Regions from separate parts of the Aquabacterium sp. G14 genome, predicted to be linked through region 1. Evidence: predicted binding sites of a transcription regulator. Region 1 holds the regulator's gene; the other holds the start of a gene.
What was found. The regulator FNR, encoded in region 1, switches genes on or off when oxygen is low (the NO sensors DNR and NnrR bind a similar motif). The targets are predictions, from matches to a motif close to TTGATNNNNATCAA.
Positions count from the first base shown of each region.

Region 2: WIT60_RS13580 (cbb3-type cytochrome c oxidase subunit I) is a predicted target of FNR. The motif match lies at 956-969, and genes of this name have one in related genera.

Region 1 is NZ_JBBEYB010000003.1:231,495-234,930, reverse strand. Features, by position in the region: gene WIT60_RS05535 (sulfite exporter TauE/SafE family protein) at 1-86, opposite strand, end outside; gene hemN (oxygen-independent coproporphyrinogen III oxidase) at 114-1,541, opposite strand; gene fnr (fumarate/nitrate reduction transcriptional regulator Fnr) at 1,639-2,466, shown strand; gene WIT60_RS05520 (hypothetical protein) at 2,522-2,821, opposite strand; gene WIT60_RS05515 (nitrogen fixation protein FixH) at 2,920-3,180, opposite strand; gene ccoG (cytochrome c oxidase accessory protein CcoG) at 3,204-3,436, opposite strand, start outside.
Region 2 is NZ_JBBEYB010000014.1:6,757-10,192, forward strand. Features, by position in the region: gene WIT60_RS13580 (cbb3-type cytochrome c oxidase subunit I) at 1-879, opposite strand, end outside; gene WIT60_RS13585 (YnfA family protein) at 1,125-1,460, shown strand; gene chrA (chromate efflux transporter) at 1,508-2,731, shown strand; gene WIT60_RS13595 (SulP family inorganic anion transporter) at 2,743-3,436, opposite strand, start outside.

The DNA.
Region 1 (3,436 bases):
GCACAAGGTGCACCGCACATCGCGGCGCAATGTGGAACTCCACCCAGCCCCATGAGAAAGGCGGTCAACAACAATCCGGTCAGCATGTCAGCTCCCGGCGCACGTGTGCAGACTCAGATGATGCGCGAGAAGCGCTCCAAGGTCTTGTCGGCCTGGATGTAGCGGTCGAACACCATGGCCACCGCCCGCACAAAGTACCACCCCAAGGGGGTCACACGCACACCGTCAGACTCCATTTGCACCAGCCCCGACTCGACGAGCGGCTCCAGCAGGCGCAGTTCAGCCTCGAAGTATTGCTTGAAATCGATCAGGTAGGCGAGTTCAATGGATTCATAGTCGACACGCCCCTGGCACATCACGGCCATGATGACGGCGCGGCGCACAAGGTCATCGCGAGACAGGGTCAGGCCGCGAACGATGGGCAACTCACCGGCGCGCAAGGCGTCGTAGTACTCCTCGAGCGTCTTGGCGTTCTGGCAATAGTGCGCCCCCACCTTGCCGATGGCCGACACGCCCAGCGCGATCAGGTCGCTGTCCGGATGGGTGCTGTAGCCCTGGAAATTGCGGTGCAGACGGCCCTGACGCTTGGCGACAGCCAGGCTGTCGTGGTGCAGCGCGAAGTGGTCCATGCCGATGTAGTCGTAACCAGCCTGGCCGAAGGCTTCGATGGCGGTCGACAGCATGCCGATCTTGTCCTCGGCCCTGGGCAGGTCGGCCGCGTGGATGCGCCGCTGAGGTTTGAAACGCTGCGGCAGGTGGGCGTAGGCGTACAGCGCAATGCGGTCGGGCTTCAAGGAACTGACCTGCTGCAAGGTGCGCTGAAAGCTCTCCGGCGTCTGCTTGGGCAGACCGTAGATCAGGTCCATGTTGATGGACAGGAACCCTTCATCACGCGCGGCCTGCATGAGGGCGGCCACCTGCTCGAAAGGCTGAACACGGTGCACGGCCTGCTGCACCTCGGGATCGAAGTCTTGCACGCCGAAGCTCAGGCGGTTGAAGCCCATGGCCGCCAGACGCTTGAGGCGGGCGGCGTCGATGGTGCGGGGATCGATCTCGATGGCGTACTCGCCGCCTTCCACAAAGCGGAAAGCGGTGCGCAGCGTGGTCATCAGGCCGCCCAGCTCCTCGTCCGTCAGGAAGGTCGGGGTACCGCCACCGAAGTGCAGTTGCGACAGGGGCTGCGGTGCCCCCAACTGGGAGCTGACCAGCTGGATCTCGGTGCGCAAGGCTTCCAGATACTCGGTTGCCCGTTCGTGATGCTTGGTGATGACCTTGTTGCAGGCGCAGTAATAACAAACCGATTCGCAAAACGGAATGTGCACGTACACTGACAAAGGTGTTGCCGCACCGCCAATGACACCACCCCCTTCCGCGCGCTGCTGCAGTGCCTGACGGTAATGAGCAGGCCCGTAAGCCTCCACAAACCGATCGGCAGTCGGGTAGGAGGTGTACCGTGGCCCATTGACGTCCAGCCGCGACAGCATGTCGCGGGACACAACGGGCGTGTTTGGCACGACGGAAATGATGACAGGTTCACTCATGTGAGCCACTGTGCCAAACTCATGGCCATCAGGGTTGATCTAACTCAATTTCTCAGCCGTCATTGCGGCAACAATCGGGCAGGCTTTGAGGTTACGCATGTTGAACAGTATTTTTCCGATCACCGACGTCACTGGCACCGGTACTTCCACGAATCAGCCCCAAGGCCGTCAGGGTGAACCTGCGGAGTCACAGGCCTCTTGTGGCGGCGTCAAGCTGGACGCCTTCAAGGTCGCCTGTTCCAGCTGCAACCTGCGTGAGTTGTGCCTGCCTGTCGGCTTGACCCAACCTCAATTGAGCCACCTGGATTCGCTGGTGGCCACACGTCGCACCGTCAAGCGCGGCGACGCCCTCTTCCACACCGGCGACGCCTTCCGTTCGGTGTATGCCGTGCGTACCGGCTTTTTCAAGACACGTGTGTCTTCCGAAGATGGCCGCGATCAGGTGACCGGTTTCCAGATGGCCGGTGAACTGCTGGGCCTGGATGGAATCAGCACCGACCGCCACGCCTGCGATGCCATCGCCCTCGAAGACTCCCAGGTGTGCGTGATTCCCTACGGGCAACTGGAAGATCTGTCGCGCGAGTTTTCGGACCTGCAGCATCAGTTCCACAAGATCATGAGCCGCGAAATTGTGCGCGACCATGGTGTGATGCTGCTGCTCGGCAGCATGCGTGCTGAAGAGCGCCTCGCCGCCTTCCTGCTCAACCTGACGCAACGTCTGCACGCCCGCGGGTTCTCGTCGTCGGCGCTGGTCTTGCGCATGACGCGTGAAGAAATCGGCAGCTACCTGGGCTTGAAGCTCGAAACGGTGAGTCGCACCTTCTCGAAGTTCCAGGACGAAGGACTGCTGGAGGTGAAGCAGCGCGACATCCGAATCACCAACGAGGCGGGCTTGCGGGCCCTGGTGAACAGCGTGAAGGGCTGATAAAGCGCTTCGATATCGAAAAAGCCCGCTGCGTGCGGGCTTTTTGCTGCTCGACTCAAACGTGCTGGACGGTTCGGTGGGAGGCGCGTCGCCGACGTTGACGCGGCACACGTTCGGCGGATGATTCGTCGAACTGCGTGGCCGCCGCCATCCATTGTGACGTCGCGGCGGCCGCCGCGATCAAGGCCCAGAAGGCCAAAAACGCCAGGCTATAGACCGTGGTGGCGTCAGGGTGCCAGTTACCGAAGCTCAGTGCGGAGGGATCCAGCACACTGAAAACCAGCATTTCCAGCACGCCGGCCATCAAGAAAGCCGGCCAGAGGACCTGCGCGGTGCGAAGCGTGTTGCTCGTCATGCCCTGCTCCTGATAGTGGGGAGACAGGACACATGGTGCGCCTATAGGCCCCATCCTTCACCAGAAGAAACCCTAGGGCGCAGGCGACACGCACGCACTCACTTCTCGGCAGGTGCCGTAGGCGTCGCGTCTTCGTTGGCGTGATTGCGCGCCTTCGAGGCTGGCGCCTCCTTCTGCGTCGGCGAGGCCGAAGTGTCCAGAACGGGGTCGACGTTCTTGACTGCGATGCCGACGGTGATCAGCGCCGCCACCACGACCACGGCCGGCCCACCAATCACCATCCAGACGATGGGCAGGCGGTACCAGGGCGGGTTGTCCACCGGGGTGGACGGGTTTTGCATAGAGAGAGGCTGTGTCATGTCAAGTCCAAAAATGTGAGGGATCAGCGCGGGACCATGAAGGTGGTCTTTTCACGCACATCCACTTGAGGCGCGTCGCCCTGGCGCAATTGTTCCACCAGGATGGTGACGCCGGTGGCACCCGAGCCCATGCGCGCACCCACCTCGGGTGGAATCCGCACGGCGATGGGCACCCAGCGCGCCTCGGCTGGGCCCAAGACGACGTTCTCACCGCCTTGCACCTTGGCTTGATTGAGTTGCTCCACGCCCACGCGAT
Region 2 (3,436 bases), on a different contig from region 1:
CGATGCCAGCGCCAGGGGCGTGTAGAACAAGCCCAGCACGTTATGGCCGAACCACCAGTTCACCGCGGCTTGCTGTACTCCTTGGTGCAGCCCAGGGATCTTGGCGACGATGAACAAGACCGGCAGCCAGAACAGTGCACAGGCCATGTACCAGACCGACACATACAGGTGCTCTACGCGTCGGTTGACCAAGGTGTAAATCAAGGGCATGGCCATCAATGCCCCGCCTGCGGCGAAGAGCAAGTCGATCTGCCATGGAATCTCCAGCCATTCCATGCCGTCACTGATGCCCACCGCCACGCTGCCCAATCCAGTGATCAATGCGGCGTTCCACAGCACGGCTCCCAGCATGGCATAGCGCGCTCCCATGAGAGGGCGCTTCAACAAGCGCGGAATGACGAACATCGCGATGCCCAGGCCGGCCATCGGGGCCCATCCATACGCCACGGCATTCAGATGCAGGGTGCGGATGCGCCCGAACGTCAGCCACGCTTGCTGCACCAGCCAATCTGGCTCATGTAATTTCACCGAGGCGGTCAAGCCTGCTGCCGAGGCAACGAGCAACCAAACCACGGCGCAGCAAAAGAGAAAGAGCACCAGGGGCGCTGTGGAGGCGTCCGCCTGTGCACGATCAAGCAGCGACTGCGCGTCGGCCTGCGTACCGCTTCGCACCCCTGCCTCCATCGCAGACTGCAATTGCCCCTGCTGTTGCCGCGATACAGCCGGCTCTTCGATGTGACCGATCTCACCTGGCGCAAAGATGATTTCTGCCCCACTGGCACGACGGTCAAACAAGCCTTGACTTTGCGACCAGATGAAAACCAATAGCGCAACAAACGACAGCACAAACGCTGACAGAAGTATGAAAGCCGTATCCACAGCAGAGAGCCCCCAGAGCCAATATCAAAACAAATGAACCACGCTGCTTCAGCGCAATACACATGCCAATGCGTTTTTGATATGAATCAACAACTTGCGTTGCAAAGAGTCGATTTGACTGGCATGGAATTCAAGTCAGGGTGACCCAAGATGTGTCGAAATGACCTGGTTTTGAGCTCTGGTATCGTCGCGGGTCTGTATTCGCTTGGAGGTGTAAGCCTCATCAGCCATTTCCCTCAAGTCTCATGGAACTCCTGCGCCTGACCCTGTTGTTCGCCTTGACGGCACTGGCCGAGATCGTCGGCTGCTACTTGCCGTGGCTGGTCGTCAAGGAGGGGCGTAGCCTGTGGCTGTTGGCGCCGGCGGCGGTGTCGCTTGGCTTGTTCGCCTGGCTGTTGACGCTTCATCCCAGCGCGGCAGGGCGAACCTATGCGGCGTATGGCGGCATGTACATCGCCGTGGCCTTGCTGTGGTTGCACTGGGTCGATGGCGTTGCGCTGACGCGTTGGGATGCCTTGGGGGCGGGCCTGGCCTTGATGGGCATGGCTGTGATCGCGCTGCAGCCCCAGTCGGGCGGCTGACGAACTGTCACCTGAGGGCGCTACCATGCGCCGATCTGTGAGGCACCATGTCCCATCCACTTGATTCCCAGCCGGGCGCCATGACGCGTCGACAGGGCTCGGCACTTGAAGTTTTTTTCGCTTTTCTCAAACTGGGCCTGACCTCGTTTGGCGGCCCGGTGGCACACCTGGGCTACTTCCGCGACGAGTTCGTTGTACGCCGTCAGTGGCTGGACGAGAAGGGCTACTCTGACCTGGTGGCCTTGTGCCAGTTCCTGCCTGGCCCTGCCAGCAGCCAGGTGGGCATGGCGCTGGGCCTGCGGCGTGCGGGTTGGTGGGGCGCGCTGGCTGCCTGGGTCGGTTTCACCGTACCCTCGGCCTTGGCCCTGATCCTGTTCGCATTTGGCGTGCTCAGCGGGGCCGGTTGGGAAGCATCGGGTGTGGTGCACGGCTTGAAGGTCATGGCCGTGGCCGTGGTGGCCCAGGCCGTGTGGGGCATGTCCAAATCCTTGTGCCCCGACCGCTTGCGTGCGGGCGTGGCCATTGGTGCGGCCTTGATGGTGTGGCTGCTGCCATCACCGTTCATCCAGATCCTGGTCCTGGTGCTGGGCGGTTTGATCGGGTGGCGGGTGCTGGCACTTCCGCATCTTCCGGCGGCACAGCATCAGGATGGCGGGGTGAGCCGCACCACCGGGGCGGTCTTGTTGACCCTGTGTGGATTGCTGTTGCTCGCCTTGCCAGCCGTGGCGGCGTGGTCAGATTCCTACCTGTGGTCGGCGTTGGCGAGTTTCTACCAGGCGGGCTCGCTGGTGTTCGGCGGTGGTCACGTGGTCTTGCCCATGCTGCAGGCCAGTGTCGTGCCGGCCGGTTGGGTGGGCAACGATGTCTTCTTGGCAGGCTATGGTGCTGCGCAGGCCGTGCCCGGGCCCTTGTTCAGTTTTGCGGCGTTTCTGGGGGCGGTCATGCCCTCGCCGCTAGGGGGCTGGCTCGGCGGGCTGGCCTTGTTGGCCGCCATCTTCGTGCCATCGTTTTTGCTGGTGGCCGGCGCCTTGCCTTACTGGGAAAGCCTGCGCCAGCGCGATGGCATCCAGCGGGCGATGGCGGGCGTCAATGCTGCCGTGGTCGGGATCTTGGGCGCGGCGCTGTACGACCCGGTGTGGACCAGCGCCATCCATTCCTCCGCCGATGTGGCATTGGCGCTGACGGCGTATGGCCTGCTGGTGTTCGGGAGGGTGTCGCCGGTGGTGGTTGTGGCTCTGTCGGTGCTGGTGGGTGGTGTGTGGTTCGGCTGAGGCCGAGCAGATCAATCCCGCGTCACTGCCGCTACGCCAGCCCGCCTGAGCAGCTGCCGGCATCGCGCTGACAGGTGTACCACCTTCAACTGCTTGCCAGCTTTGGCATAGCGTTCACGCAAGGTCTTGAGGGCGGCAATGGCCGAGTAGTCGACAAAGCTCAGGTGGGCGCAGTCCAGCGTCACCTTGGGCGGGTCGTTGGCCGCGTCAAACTGCTGCAGGAAGGGCGTGACCGAGGCGAAGAACAAGGTTCCGCGCACACGGTACAGCTTGCTGCCATCGGGCTCGATGTGGCTGTCGGCGTACAGTGCCCGGCCTTGCACCCACGCGAAGTTCAGGGCGGCCAGCACGATGCCGCATAGCACCGCGGTGGCCAGGTCCGTCAGCACCGTGATCGCGGTCACGGCCACGATCATCAGCACGTCGTTCAGGGGCACCTTGTTGATCACCCGCAGCGAGGCCCAGGCAAAGGTCTGCTGGGCCACCACAAACATCACCCCTACCAAGGCCGCCAGGGGGATCTGCTCGATCAGCGGCGAGAGCAGCAGCACGAACAGCAAGATCATCACGCCCGCCACCACGCCAGACAGGCGCCCGCGCCCGCCCGAGCTGAGGTTGATCACGGTTTGCCCGATCATGGCGCAGCCGCCCATGCCCCCAAACAGACCTGATGCGATGTTGGCAGCGCCCAGGGCCACGCACTCG